Regions from separate parts of the Lysinibacillus sp. FSL K6-0057 genome, predicted to be linked through region 2. Evidence: riboswitches for the same ligand, from Rfam matches in the RefSeq annotation. Region 2 holds a riboswitch; the other holds the start of a gene.
The links. Region 2 has a riboswitch for lysine ahead of MHB40_RS18110 (aspartate kinase). Riboswitches for the same ligand answer to the same signal wherever they lie in the genome.
Positions count from the first base shown of each region.

Region 1: it holds a riboswitch for lysine, as region 2 does, so the genes downstream of both, MHB40_RS01380 (amino acid permease) here and MHB40_RS18110 (aspartate kinase) in region 2, are expected to answer to the same signal.

Region 1 covers NZ_CP152047.1:287,389-294,769, reverse strand. Annotated here, with positions in the region: gene MHB40_RS01385 (response regulator transcription factor) at 1-201, opposite strand, end outside; gene MHB40_RS01380 (amino acid permease) at 356-1,819, opposite strand; lysine riboswitch at 1,902-2,078, opposite strand; gene MHB40_RS01375 (MFS transporter) at 2,257-3,465, shown strand; gene MHB40_RS01370 (hypothetical protein) at 3,535-4,065, opposite strand; gene MHB40_RS01365 (nitric oxide synthase oxygenase) at 4,144-5,190, opposite strand; tRNA gene MHB40_RS01360 (tRNA-Glu) at 5,951-6,022, opposite strand; tRNA gene MHB40_RS01355 (tRNA-Asn) at 6,024-6,100, opposite strand; tRNA gene MHB40_RS01350 (tRNA-Ile) at 6,108-6,181, opposite strand; tRNA gene MHB40_RS01345 (tRNA-Gly) at 6,186-6,259, opposite strand; tRNA gene MHB40_RS01340 (tRNA-Phe) at 6,265-6,340, opposite strand; tRNA gene MHB40_RS01335 (tRNA-Ser) at 6,347-6,439, opposite strand; tRNA gene MHB40_RS01330 (tRNA-Ala) at 6,453-6,528, opposite strand; tRNA gene MHB40_RS01325 (tRNA-Pro) at 6,544-6,620, opposite strand; tRNA gene MHB40_RS01320 (tRNA-Arg) at 6,636-6,712, opposite strand; tRNA gene MHB40_RS01315 (tRNA-Lys) at 6,731-6,803, opposite strand; tRNA gene MHB40_RS01310 (tRNA-Gln) at 6,817-6,891, opposite strand; tRNA gene MHB40_RS01305 (tRNA-His) at 6,901-6,976, opposite strand; tRNA gene MHB40_RS01300 (tRNA-Trp) at 7,020-7,093, opposite strand; tRNA gene MHB40_RS01295 (tRNA-Tyr) at 7,098-7,181, opposite strand; tRNA gene MHB40_RS01290 (tRNA-Thr) at 7,189-7,264, opposite strand; tRNA gene MHB40_RS01285 (tRNA-Asp) at 7,273-7,348, opposite strand; tRNA gene MHB40_RS01280 (tRNA-Val) at 7,353-7,381, opposite strand, start outside.
Region 2 covers NZ_CP152047.1:3,641,298-3,648,678, forward strand. Annotated here, with positions in the region: gene MHB40_RS18085 (thioesterase family protein) at 1-65, opposite strand, end outside; gene sdhB (succinate dehydrogenase iron-sulfur subunit) at 273-1,052, opposite strand; gene sdhA (succinate dehydrogenase flavoprotein subunit) at 1,058-2,812, opposite strand; gene MHB40_RS18100 (succinate dehydrogenase cytochrome b558 subunit) at 2,879-3,487, opposite strand; gene MHB40_RS18105 (YslB family protein) at 3,760-4,194, shown strand; gene MHB40_RS18110 (aspartate kinase) at 4,288-5,514, opposite strand; lysine riboswitch at 5,649-5,827, opposite strand; gene uvrC (excinuclease ABC subunit UvrC) at 5,936-7,381, opposite strand, start outside.

The DNA.
Region 1 (7,381 bases), 1.7 Mb from region 2:
AATCTTTAATACTTCTAATCCATTTAGTTTAGGAATCATAATATCTAGGATGATTAAATCAAAGGTATTTTCTAAACAACTTCGTAATGCTTCTTCGCCATTGGTCGTTGTTGTGACAGAGAAACCTTCCATTGTTAAGTAATTATCGACCATTTCACGAATGGCTTCATCATCTTCTACGAGTAAAATATGCTTTTGCACTATCATACACCTCTCCCTGCCAACTCTAAATTTCCATATCTATATTACATTACCATATTTATGATGTTTATTTTGAGAGATTTTGTTCATGAGTGTCGAAAAAGAGCTGTCCTATAAACCCATCACTCTTTGGTTTACAGAACAGCTCTATTATTTACTCTTCAACTTTTAAATCACAATCTTTAAGTGGCAGCATTTTGGTTTTGTGCTTTATTTTATAGCCAAACCATAGTGCTAAAAATAGTGGAATCCCGATATACGAAACAAGGATGCCATACCAATCAATTTTATCACCTGTAAAGGCTGTGTAATTTTGTCCAATGACTACGATCATACAAACGGTAAAAGCAAATAATGGTCCAAATGGATATAATTTGGCTTTATAAGGTAATAACTTTGGATCTAAGCCCTGTGCATCAAACGCTCGACGGAAACGATAATGACTAAATGCAATACCCAGCCATGCAATAAAGCCTGACATTCCAGAGGCATTTAATAGCCAGATATAAACCACTCCATCACCAAAGAATGACGCTAAAAATGCTAAACAACCTACAGCTAATGTTGCCATCAGTGCATAAATCGGAATACCTCGACGACTTAGCTTTGCGAAAAATTTAGGTGCATGTCCTTCCACCGCTAATTGCCATAGCATACGAGAAGATGCATACAGGCCTGAATTTCCTGCTGACAGCATAGCCGTTAAAATAATGGCATTCATTAATGAAGCAGCAAAGGCAATACCTAGGCGGTCAAACACTAGTGTAAACGGTGATACTGCGATATCTTCTGATAATAAACGTTCATCTGTGAATGGAATCAGCATCCCAATTGCACCAATCGCTAAAATATAAAACAAAAGAATACGCCAAAATACAGATTTAACAGCCTTCGGAATATTTTTACCAGGATCATCTGTTTCACCAGCTGTAATTCCAAGTAATTCTGTCCCTTGGAATGAAAATCCAGCAGCTAGGAAAATACCAAATGTAGCAAGGAAGCCACCATGGAATGGCCCATCACTAATAAAGAAATTAGTGAAACCTACAGGAGCCTGCCCACCTAAAATACCAAAAATCATTAGTAAGCTAATGATAATAAAAACGATGACCGTTACGACTTTAATCATGGCAAACCAATATTCACTTTCACCATAACTTTTTACGGATAGTAAATTAAACGTCAGTACAACAGCAATAAATAATACTGTCCACAGTGCTGATGAGCTATCTGGGAACCAATATTTCATAATTAATGACACGGCAGCGATTTCTGCAGCAATTGTGATTGCCCAGTTATACCAATAGTTCCAGCCTAATGCAAATCCTAAAGCAGGATCTACAAATTTGGTTGCGTAGGTACTAAATGAACCTGATGATGGCATATACGCAGCCATTTCCCCTAAGCTCGTCATTAAAAAATATACCATAATACCGATTAAGGCATAGGCCAGCAATGCGCCCCCAGGTCCTGCCTGTGCAATAGCACCACCACTGGCTAAAAATAGCCCCGTACCGATTGTACCGCCTAAAGAAATCATTGTAATATGGCGGCTTTTTAATTCTTTTTTCAGCTTCGGTGCTTTATGACCAAGCTGATTTACTTTTATTTCACTCACGATATAGCTTCCTTCCTATTTATGAGGCAAAAAAATGCCATCACATATACACTGTGATGGCTACGTTAATCCTCAGTTTTTCCTAAATGATAGCTCAACACGTTGTGCAAACGTGACAGTTCTGTTCCTTTCGGAGACAGCCCCAGCATGAGGTTTTCAAGTCCCCTCACACTTCGGCAATATTTCCTTTCAGCTAATTTCATCAATGCTTGTCATTTCAATTAGCATACTTATAAATATCGCGACCTCTACCTCAATACAAACATGAGGCATATAATTATTAAATTTATGATGTTTATTATACTAACATAAGACCATAGACATTTCAATATAACGGAAAATGTTCTGTATTTTATGAATCTTCTACTATTTTTAATAGTGTGATAAAGTGTTATAGTAGTTCAATTAGAATGGTTATGATTAGGGGGGATTTTATTTTGACTACAAATGATCATTCCGCTAGTTATCCTAGTAAAAAAATTAGCTGGAAAGGAACAACCTTACTTTTAGTTTTCGGAGTTATCTTTATAGCCTCTACATTACGAATGCCACTAACTGTTGTTGGCCCAATTATATCCTTTATCCGTGAAGATCTTGGGATATCTAATGTATTGGCAGGCTTTCTAACAACGATTCCATTGCTTGCTTTTGCTATTATATCTCCATTTGCACCAGTTGTAGCACGCAAACTAGGGCTTGAGCTAACATTATTTTTATCAACTTTTCTATTGGCCTTTGGGATTGTCCTACGTTCACTCGGTACAACAGAGTTACTTCTATTAGGTACTGTGCTAATTGGCGTAGCCATTTCTTTTGGAAATGTACTTATTCCAGGATTATTAAAATTAAAATTTCCATACCATGTCGGTTTATTGATGGCCTTTTTCACCATGTCCATGAATTTAACTGCTGGTCTTGGTGCTGGTATTAGCTATCCTATAGCCAATTCATCGTTAGGCTGGCAAGGTGCGCTGTCCATTGCACTCGTACTCGTTCTCATTACAATCTTAATTTGGATACCTCAATTAAAATCAAATAAACCCGAACCAGTTACTACATCTAAAAAGACAGGTACACCTTTATGGAAATCACCTGTTACTTGGGCTGTCACAGGCGCAATGGGGTTACAGTCTTTATTATTCTACACGACTGCAGCTTGGATTCCCGAGATCTATATTGCCCAAGGGCTAGCTCCTGACAAGGCCGGTTGGATGTTTTCCATCATGCAATTCTCACAAGTACCAATGGCTTTAGCTGTGCCTATAATTGCAGGTAAAATGACTTCACAACGCCCCCTTGTATTGATGTTTACATCTTTCTATTTAGTAGGGTTTGTTGGTGTTGTCATGGAATGGACTAGTCTTGGTGTACTGTGGATGGTCCTTCTAGGGTTAGCAGGAGGTTCTTCATTCGCCCTAGCAATGATGTTCTTCACTCTCCGCACTCGTACTGCATTTGAGGCAGCTGATTTATCAGGCTTTGCACAATCTTTGGGTTATTTATTTGCCGCAATTGGTCCTATTCTTTTTGGCTACTTGCATGATTTCTTTGGTGGCTGGAATATTGCGGGATGGCTCTTTGTCGTTGTGGCAATATTACTCTTCTTTTGCTCAATGAGAGCCTCCAAGGATGAATATGTGCATTAATAAATAAAGCAGATGGTTCAGGTTCCCCATCTGCTTTATTTCTATATGGTGTATACGTTTACGCATTGTTTAATGGTCAGATTGCTGTAGTAATGTTAGCAATTCTGCAAGACATTCTTTTGCTTCATTACTATGAACTGTCATAGCAGAAAAAATAGGAATAGCCTCTTGTAGGAGTAAATAACTAAAATAATAATAGCCTACAAAAGCTTGCTGCCCATAGCCCTTTGGCGTTTCTTCCTCCCACTCCTGCTCATCATTGTCCTCATTTTCTGACCATAAATAGTTAGTATCTAATAGCTCCTGCATGGTTTCAACAGTATTGACTGAGTCTAGATAATCCTTTGTAATAGCATGTGCCACAGCCAAATATAACTGTAATTCTTGTAAGGAGATATCCTCCGTATTTTTACTAGCTAGCTTTTTTAAAAGAAGAAGCAAAACCCAGGGTGTCACCTGCCATAGTGTACCTTGATGTTCAATTAACGCAGCTAGCTGTGGATATTGCTCCTGTTCAATCAGCTGAGGGATGGTTGTTCCTCTACCATAAGGTGTCGTCAATTGTCTCCATGGGATATTCGGGATTTGCTGGTCTAACATAGTAAACGCCCTCTCCTCAACATGTAATTTGGAAATTAATTTTCAAAATTATTAGGAAGGTAAACATCTCCTTTACTGCTAATAGCACGGCTTTTGATAAAAATAATTTGGTGTATGATATATATTTACATAGGGTTTATGGAATATATGAGTCGTTGCAGGCGAAAGTGGCGGGATTAACCATGTCCAGTTGCCTGTAACTTCTCTTTCTGCTGATTTTTCTGCTTCCTCAAACAATTTAAATTGCTGAGCCGCTGTATGATGATCAACAATGCTCACACCATCTTCTTTAAATGAGTGAAGAACAGCAATATTAAGTTCCACTAATGCACGATCACGCCAAAGAGACGCTTGTTTGGTTGTATCAAGATTAAAAATTTCTGCAATAGCAGGTAGCATGTTATAGCGCTCATGATCTGCTAAATTGCGTGCACCGATTTCTGTTCCCATATACCAGCCATTAAATGGAGCAGCTTGAAAATCAATACCTGCCATTTGAAAACGCATACTCGAAATTATGGGTACGGCATACCATTTCATCCCTAACTTCTCCACATCCACTAACTCTGGATGGCGGATTGAGACCTCTACTATATATTCTTCAGGGATTACATACATTTTGGGAGCGCGATCATCCACCTGTATAATGAGTGGTAGCACATCAAAAGCCGTTCCTTTACCTTTCCATCCCAGAGATTTACATACTTTTGTAAACTCAATGGATTGCGAATCTCCAATAACGCCTGCTTCTGTTTCATAGCCTGCATAACGGATAAGTTGATGATTCCAAATCCTTACTCTATCTGAAGCAAACACTGTTATAGTTGGACGGATCTTCCCACAATTTGTTGCATAATCAATATGTTCTAGTAATTTTTGAAAAATATCCTGTTCATCTAAAACATCACGTGCATCTACCACATGCAGTGACTGCCAAAATAGACGTCCGATACATTTATTGCTATTACGCCATGCCACTCGTGCACCAAAAACTAGCTCCTCAGTTGTTGGGTAATATTCACCTGCATTTTCAACTTCCTGTAATCTATTCTTTAACCAAAGTTCTGATTTATTTTGTTCTGTCTGGTATAAACTTAAAAATTGCTGTATCTCCTGTATATTCATATCGATTCCTCCACTTATCCTCATATTAGAGGAACAAAACAACAAGCACCATGAAAATAGTACTTGAAAAAACATACATATTTTATATATGAAATAGTTTGTTCAAATTTAATCTGTAGATTCTCTTTCGTAAAGAGAATCTACATAGTGTTGAAAAACAAAACTAACAATAGAATTTTTGTGAAAGGTGAAAACGGATTTCCGTTGCAGGCTACTTGCTTTCCTGTGGGCGAGCGCCGAGCCGCTTCCTCTGCTACCGCTCCGTGCAGGGGCTCGCCTGTCTCGCTATCCCACGGGAGTCAAGTAGCCCTCCACTCCAACCTACAAAATGTTAACTTTTTTAGCAAAGGTTTTCAAATAAAGTGAAGGTCTTCACTACCCTTTATGAAGGGGTGTTGTCACTACACAATGAAAATAAGAGCCTATCTAATTATACAAATCATGGGCTATTTTGATCGCTACGGTTAGTATGTAAGATAAGGAAAAGACACTTTTGCACATGGTTGATTGGAGTGGAGCCAGCGTCACTCCTAAGGGATTTAGCGTCACAAAGGAGACCCTGGAGCGAACGCTAGTGAGTGAAGCGGCTCATCGGACGCCCCCTGGAAAGGACGCTGGCGGAACGGAAATCAACCCCTCACCTTGCTAAAAGGTCTTTTTCTACTAATGACATGATCTTTTTTCAACAACATGAAAAAGGAGAATGTACTTAAAGAAAATAGAAAAAAGCATGTAACACACATCTGTGCTACATGCTTGATGACCCGTACGGGATTCGAACCCGTGTTACCGCCGTGAAAGGGCGGTGTCTTAACCACTTGACCAACGGGCCGTGGCTCCGAAGGCAGGACTCGAACCTGCGACAACCTGATTAACAGTCAGGTGCTACTACCAACTGAGCTACTTCGGAATAATGATGGGCCTAAATGGACTCGAACCATCGACCTCACGCTTATCAGGCGTGCGCTCTAACCAGCTGAGCTATAGGCCCATTTTGGAGCGGGTGATGAGAATCGAACTCACGACATCAGCTTGGAAGGCTGAGGTTTTACCATTAAACTACACCCGCAATAATGGTGGGTCAGGACGGAATCGAACCGCCGACACTTAGAGCTTCAATCTAATGCTCTACCAACTGAGCTACTGACCCGGAAAATGGAGGAGGTAGAGGGATTCGAACCCCCGCGCGGTGTTACCCGCCTGTCGGTTTTCAAGACCGATCCCTTCAGCCAGACTTGGGTATACCTCCAAAAATATTAAAATGGTGGAGCCTAGCGGGATCGAACCGCTGACCTCCTGCGTGCAAGGCAGGCGCTCTCCCAGCTGAGCTAAGGCCCCATTTATCATGAAAGATGGTCGGAATGACAGGATTCGAACCTACGACCCCTTGGTCCCAAACCAAGTGCTCTACCAAGCTGAGCTACATTCCGTAAACGTGAATTTATTGGCGCGCCCGACAGGAGTCGAACCCATAACCTTCTGATCCGTAGTCAGACGCTCTATCCAATTGAGCTACGGGCGCATATTAATTAAAAAATGATGAGCCATGAAGGACTCGAACCTTCGACCCTCTGATTAAAAGTCAGATGCTCTACCAACTGAGCTAATGGCTCGTAAAATAAAAAATGGCTGGGGTACTAGGATTCGAACCTAGGCATGACGGAATCAAAATCCGTTGCCTTACCGCTTGGCTATACCCCAATTTTGAAATGGGGCGACTGATGGGAATCGAACCCACGAATGTCGGAACCACAATCCGATGCGTTAACCACTTCGCCACAATCGCCACTATAAAATAATAGCTATATATGAACGAGTACCTCAATACCTGGCAGGGGCAGTAGGAATCGAACCCACACCAAAGGTTTTGGAGACCTCTATTCTACCGTTGAACTATGCCCCTAAAATGGTGGAGGGGGACGGATTCGAACCGCCGAACCCTAAGGAGCGGATTTACAGTCCGCCGCGTTTAGCCACTTCGCTACCCCTCCAAGGGAATGGTGCCGGCGATAGGAGTCGAACCCACGACCTACTGATTACAAGTCAGTTGCTCTACCAACTGAGCTACACCGGCAATAATAATGGCGGTCCCGACCGGGATCGAACCGGCGATCTCCTGCGTGACAGGCAGGCATGTTAACCGCTACACCACGGGACCATAATGGTGGAGGATGACGGGCTCGAACCGCCG
Region 2 (7,381 bases):
ACCTCACTATAAAATGAAAATCCCTTTTCCCACTCTTGAAAATTATCGATATAATTTGCCTTCATGATATACCATCCCCTGTCATATAATTGCCCGTCTGATCATCAACCGAGTTATGATGACGGTTAACAAAATGAATCCATATTCATTATAAAAGAAAATGCTATATTATCATAGAAAAAACACGAATAATCATCTTGTTGACTATTCATTTCTATAACTATAAAAAACTCCCTCACACAAAGTGTAAGGGAGTTTAGCTTGTCCGTATATTAGTCTACATAGTGGTCAGAACCGAAGAAGTTACGGAACATTTGCACTGAAGTAGCACGGTTTAATGAAGCGATTGATGTTGTTAAAGGAATCCCTTTTGGACATGCAGCAACACAGTTTTGAGAGTTACCACAGTTCGCAAGGCCACCATCGCCCATAATCGCATTTAAACGTTCGTCTTTAATCATTGCACCAGTTGGGTGAGTGTTGAAAAGACGTACTTGTGATAATGGAGCTGGCCCGATGAATGAAGCTTTTTCAGATACGTTCGGACATGCTTCCATACATACACCACAAGTCATACATTTAGATAATTCATAAGCCCATTGACGTTTACCTTCTGGCATACGTGGACCTTCACCTAAATCATACGTACCATCGATTGGTACCCATGCTTTAACTTTTTTAAGCGCGTTGAACATACGTTCACGGTCAACTTGTAAGTCACGAATAACAGGGAATGTCTTCATTGGCTCCAATTTAATTGGTTCAGTCAATTGGTCAACAAGTGTTGAACATGATTGACGTGGACGGCCATTGATCACCATTGAACATGCACCACAAACTTCTTCTAAACAGTTCATATCCCATGATACTGGCGATGTGTTTTCACCATTTTCAGTAACAGGATTTTTTTGAATTTCCATTAAAATAGAAATTACGTTCATACCATGACGGTAAGGCACTTGGAATTTTTGCCAGTAGCTATCGCCGCCCTGTGTATCTTGACGTAAGACTTCTACTTTAACCATTCTTCCAGTATTAGCTGAGATTTGCATAACTTTTAGTCTCCTTTCGCAGAGTAGTCGCGTTTACGTGGTGGGATTAAAGAAACGTCGACTTCTTGGTACGTGATGATTGGATTACCAGTAGTTGGGTCAAACTTCGCCATTGTTGTTTTCAAGAATTGCTCGTCATCACGATTAGGGAAATCAGGTTTATAGTGCGCACCACGAGATTCGTTACGTAATAGTGCACCTTTTGTCATTACTTTTGCAAGCACTAACATATTTTTAAGCTGACGTGTAAAGTGCGCGCCTTGATTGCTCCATTTTTGCGTATCATTGATGTTGATGTTGTTCCAGCGCTCAGTAAGCTCATCAAGTTTTTTCAATGTATCTTCAAGCTGATCATTGTAACGTACTACAGTCATTGTAGCAGTCATCATTTCACCAAGCTCTTTATGCAGTAAGTAAGCGTTTTCTGTGCCTTCCATTTTCATGATAGCATCCCATTTCGCTTGTTCCTCTGTTACACGAGCATCGTAAATCTCTTGTGGAAGATCTTCAGCATGCTTTTTAAGATGTTTTACATAATCTACTGCGTTTGGTCCTGCAACCATACCACCGTAAATAGCAGATAATAATGAGTTTGCACCAAGACGGTTTGCACCATGTTGAGAGTAATCACATTCACCTGCTGCAAATAGACCAGGAATTTCAGTCATTTGATTGTAGTCAACCCATAATCCACCCATTGAATAGTGAACTGCTGGGAAAATTTTCATTGGTAATTTACGTGGGTCATCCCCTACGAATTTTTCGTAGATTTCGATGATACCACCAAGTTTAACGTCCAATTCATGTGGATCTTTATGTGAAAGATCTAGGTATACCATGTTTTCGCCATTGATACCAAGTTTTTGGTTTACACAAACGTCGAAAATTTCACGTGTTGCAATATCACGTGGTACTAAGTTACCATAAGCTGGGTATTTCTCTTCTAAGAAGTACCAAGGTTTACCGTCTTTATAAGTCCAAATACGACCACCTTCACCACGAGCTGATTCTGACATTAGACGGTTTTTGTCATCTCCAGGAATCGCTGTTGGGTGAATTTGAATGAATTCACCATTCGCATATGAAGCACCTTGTTGATAAACGATAGAAGCAGCAGAACCTGTGTTAATAACAGAGTTTGTTGTTTTACCGAAGATAATACCAGGGCCACCAGTCGCCATAATAACAGCGTCTGCACGGAATGATTTAATTTCTTCTGTACGCATATCTTGCGCTACGATACCACGGCAAACGCCGTCTTCATCGATAATAACACCAAGGAATTCCCAGTGTTCATATTTATTTACTAAACCAGCTACTTCATGAGAACGAACTTGCTCATCTAGCGCATATAGTAATTGTTGACCAGTTGTTGCACCAGAGAAAGCTGTACGGTGCATTAAAGTACCACCAAAACGACGGAAATCTAAAAGTCCTTCTGGTGTACGGTTGAACATAACACCCATACGGTCCATTAAGTGAATAATGCCAGGTGCTGCGTCACACATACCTTTTACTGGTGGTTGGTTCGCTAAGAAGTCCCCACCATATACTGTATCATCAAAGTGAATCCATGGAGAATCCCCTTCACCTTTTGTATTTACCGCACCATTAATTCCGCCTTGCGCACAAACAGAGTGTGAGCGTTTTACAGGAACTAATGAGAATAAATCAACTTCAGTACCAACTTCAGCTGCTTTAATCGTTGCCATCAGACCGGCAAGACCACCGCCGACAACAATTATTTTGCTTTTCGCCATGATTATTTCTCACTCCTCTTAAAAAATTGCAATGATTGCATGTGCTCTATCGTAGCTTCTATTGAATTATACGAAAGCTAAAATAGCTGCCACACCAACTACACTTAGAATTACGAAAATAATGTTTGTTACGTAAGTAGCAATCTTTTGAGACTGAGGAGATTGTGTAATACCCCAGCTTACTAGGAATGCCCATAAACCGTTAGATAAGTGGAAAGTTGCTGATAAAATACCAACAATGTAGAATCCAAGCATGAATGGATTAGCAACGATATTCGCCATCATGTCGTAATCAACGTGTGTGCCAAGTGCTTTTTGAATACGAGTTTGGAAAATATGCCATGCGATGAATATCACTAAGAATACACCAGTAAAACGTTGTAAAGAGAACATCCAGTTACGGTACGTGCTGAAACGTCCTGTGTTTGGTGTAGCAGTGAATGCAATGTAGACACCATAGAATGCGTGGAACATTAATGGAATATAGATGACAATCCATTCAACTAGGATAAGGAATGGAATCTTTTCCATTACTGCGGTAGCATCGTTGTAACTTTCTGCCCCGCCTGTTGCTGTAAAGTTAATGAACAGGTGCATCGTTAAAAACAGACCTACTGGAATGATCCCAAGTAGAGAATGTAAGCGACGCCATAAAAACTCTCGATCTTTCGACAAGACTGTTACCCCCCTTAGTACTTAAAATAGCACAACAAAAGAAGTCATCATTTTGTAAATGATACTTCATTGACTGTGTATTTCATCATGGTACAATATTATGACATGTTTATTGTACTCTCAAGAGCTACGAGCGTCAAGGCAACTCGGAGTTTTTCATAGAGCTTATTAAAGAACTAATCTAGTACATGATGCGTCGTTTTTTCTCGAAAAATCTATCATTACTTTATTACCCTTAAATTTTAAGAAAATTCTAAGAAAGAAGGATAACAATGTTAAACACTCCATCTCCTACAATCTCATCATTTGGCTATGAGATCATTCGTGATCATATTCTATCTTCTATACTCGGTAAACATGAAGATGATGTCCTTTATTGGGCAGGTAAAGAGCTTGCTCGCAAGTTCCCATGTAAAAGTCAAGATGAACTTATCGCATTTTTCGCAGATGCCTGCTGGGGTACATTAGAGCTTATGAAGGAATCAAAGGATGGACGCATTTTCCAGTTGACAAACGACCCTGAAATTCTGCAAATTAAACAACGTAGCTTTAAACTTGAAGCAGGATTTATAGCAGAGCAAATTCAACTAGCTAAAGGCTATCTTACAGAATGCTATAATGAAAAGCGAGAAAAGCAACAATACGTCATGTTTACAGTCAAATGGGACGTCAAAGAACGTATTATGAATACCATTCCCTCAGAGTAATAAAAAGGATTGTCTCCCCCTAACGGGATGACAATCCTTCTTTTTTCTTCCTTTAATTTCGGACAATTACATAAAATGCTGTTTCTTCTATTATTATATGTAAAGTGCTTGCTCTAAATTAAACTCATCATGCAGTGCATTAGCTGCTTGGATCATATCATCCTGTGGTACAACAACAGAAACTTTTATTTCAGAAGTACTTACCATTTTTACAGGGATATTTTCACAACGTAACCGATCAAACATACGAGCAGCAACACCTGGATTAGAGGCCATGCCTGAACCAATAATGGAAACTTTCGCCAACCCTATTTCGAAGTCTGCAAAACTAAATCCGAGTGATAATTTACTATCTTCTAGAACACGTAATGCTTCTGCAAATTCCTCTTTTAAAATGGAAAACGAAACAGTTGGTTTCAGCCCATCAATAATGGCTTGAACAATAATATCTACATTAATGCGGTTCTCAGCAAGAATAGTAAATATATCTGCTAATGAAGCATTAGAGAAAGCATCATACCCTACTGTTAAACGAATAATATCTGATTCAAAGGCCACGCCACGAACAACTAAGTTTTTTTCCATTTCCACTTCCTCCTTCAATAAAGTGCCTACCGACTCTACTAAACTTGAGCGTATGATAACAGGCATTTGAAATTTCTTTGCTAACTCCACCGCACGTGGATGTATGACATGAGATCCTAAATGAGATAATTCCAACATTTCATCATAGGAAATTTCCTGTAGCTTTTGGGCATATGTCACATAACATGGATCTGCTGTATAAACACCGTCCACATTTGTATACATATCAGCTCGCTCCGCTTCCAATGCGATGGCAAGCGCTACAGCTGCCGTTTCAGCTCCACCTTTCCCAAGCATGGTGATATTGTGATCTTCGTCAACCCCTTGTTCCCCAGCAATGACTACAATTTGTCCCTGTGCAAAGTGTTCTTCGATTCGACTAACATCAATATAGTCGATACGCGCATGCCGATACATACCATCCGTATGAATACCTGCCTGCCATCCAGTCAGAGACACAGCCTGATAGCCCGCGTCCTGTAAGGCAATGGCAAATAAAGCACTAGATAATTGAGAGCCTGTAGACAAAACTGCATCTAATTCTCGTTTTGACACATCGTCAGTTAGTTGATGTACCATCATTTTCATTTCTTTGGCAGTATGTCCCATTGCTGCAACAACTACCACTACATCAAATCCTCTGTCCTTTTCAGCAATCGCTTTCCGAGCTGCCCGTTGGATTTGTTCAGTAGAAGCTAATGCAGCTCCTCCAAACTTCATCACGATTTTAGCCATTTCTTTCGTTCTCCCTTCCAGTCCATGTATTTCACCTAATTACAGGAGACAAAACCGTTTCTAGAAAAACTAAAAGGCAGCATCCACATAACGTGAAAGCTGCCTATAACATGTACAATAATCGTAACTTGCGCATGTGTGATAGCTCTCCGAAACGTTTAGAATCGACAGTCTTACATTTCTTAAATGCAAAACCAGTACAGCAATGGAAACAACAACGCTGTACTTCGGCAAGCTCCCCTTTCACACAATATCTCTGGACTTGTCCATCCTCCATTGTGTTACTCTTGAATCTTGCACCTCTATCATCACCTTAAAGTGAATGTATTCAATTCATTAAGCCTTAGCGTAAACAAGCTAGTCACGCCAGTTATCTCTCCATAACATTGAAAACAATGTTATTTACAACCATAGCACATGCCTATTCCTTTGACAATGATTCTTGCTGAAAATAGCTAAAAATTTGGCTTGCTAAATTAGCGGGCATCCCTGCCTCCTGTAAAGCTAGCTCGCTCGCCTCTCGAATTTTTTTGACTGATCCGAAATATTTAAGCAACTGTTGCTTACGTTTTGGTCCTACCCCTTCAATATGATCTAGTACAGATTGAATGGCATGCTTCTCATGCTGTTGACGCAAGAAGGTAATAGCAAAGCGGTGGACTTCGTCTTGAATTCGTTGTAATAAATAAAAGCCATCACTTGTACGTTTTAAGGCAATCACCTCTGGCGGATCACCAAACAATAGCTGAGATGTATTATGCTTGTCATCCTTGGCTAAGCCAGCAATCGGTATGACAAGACCAAGCTCATCTTCTAGTACTTCACGGGCTACTTCCATTTGCCCCTTACCACCATCAATTAACACTAAATCTGGTAATGGTAGACCTTCCTTTAAAACACGTATATATCGCCGACGTATAACCTCCTGCATTGCACCGTAATCATCATGCTTGGCTGCTGTACGCGTTTTATATTTTCGGTATTCCTTTTTCGCAGGCTTCCCATCAATGAAAACAACCATGGCAGATACTGCATCTGTTCCATGCATATGACTATTATCAAAAGCCTCAATTCGTAAAGGTGCACTAATACCCATTGCTTCACCAAGTGCCTCACAAGCGCCAATCGTACGTTCTTCCTGACGTTCTATCAGCTGGAATTTAGCTGCCACAGCAATTTCGGCATTTTTGGTTGCTAATTCAACCAGTTCCTTCTTTTGACCTCTTTTTGGTGTGAGAACTTTGATCTCTAATAATTCCGTTAAGATGGCTGCATCAATGGCTTGTGGAATAAAAATTTCTTTTGGCTTAATATGCTCTGGCTTTTCATAAAAGCGCCCAACAAATGTTAAGAATTCTTCCTCTGCATCTTGATAGATCGGGAAAATCGAGACATCACGCTCAATCAGTTTACCTTGGCGTACAAAGAAAACCTGAACACACATCCACCCTTTTTCAACGGCATAGCCAAATACATCGCGATTTGTTGTATCACTTGATACTATTTTTTGTTTCTGCATGACCGTATCAATATGGGCAATTTGATCTCGAAATTCCTTCGCTCGTTCAAATTCTAGGTTTTCAGCGGCTGCAAGCATTTTAACTTCAAGCTCTTTTTTGACTGCCTCCACACCACCATTGAGAAACTTCGTCATATCCTCAATCATCTCTTGATAAACCTGACCATCAATTTCCTTAACACAAGGTGCTAAGCATTGACCCATGTGATAGTACAAGCAAACCTTGGAGGGTAATTGTACACATTTGCGCAACGGATACAATCGATCCAATAGTTTTTTCGTTTCGCTCGCTGCATAGGCATTCGGATAAGGACCAAAATATTTAGCCTTATCCTTTTTTACCCTCCG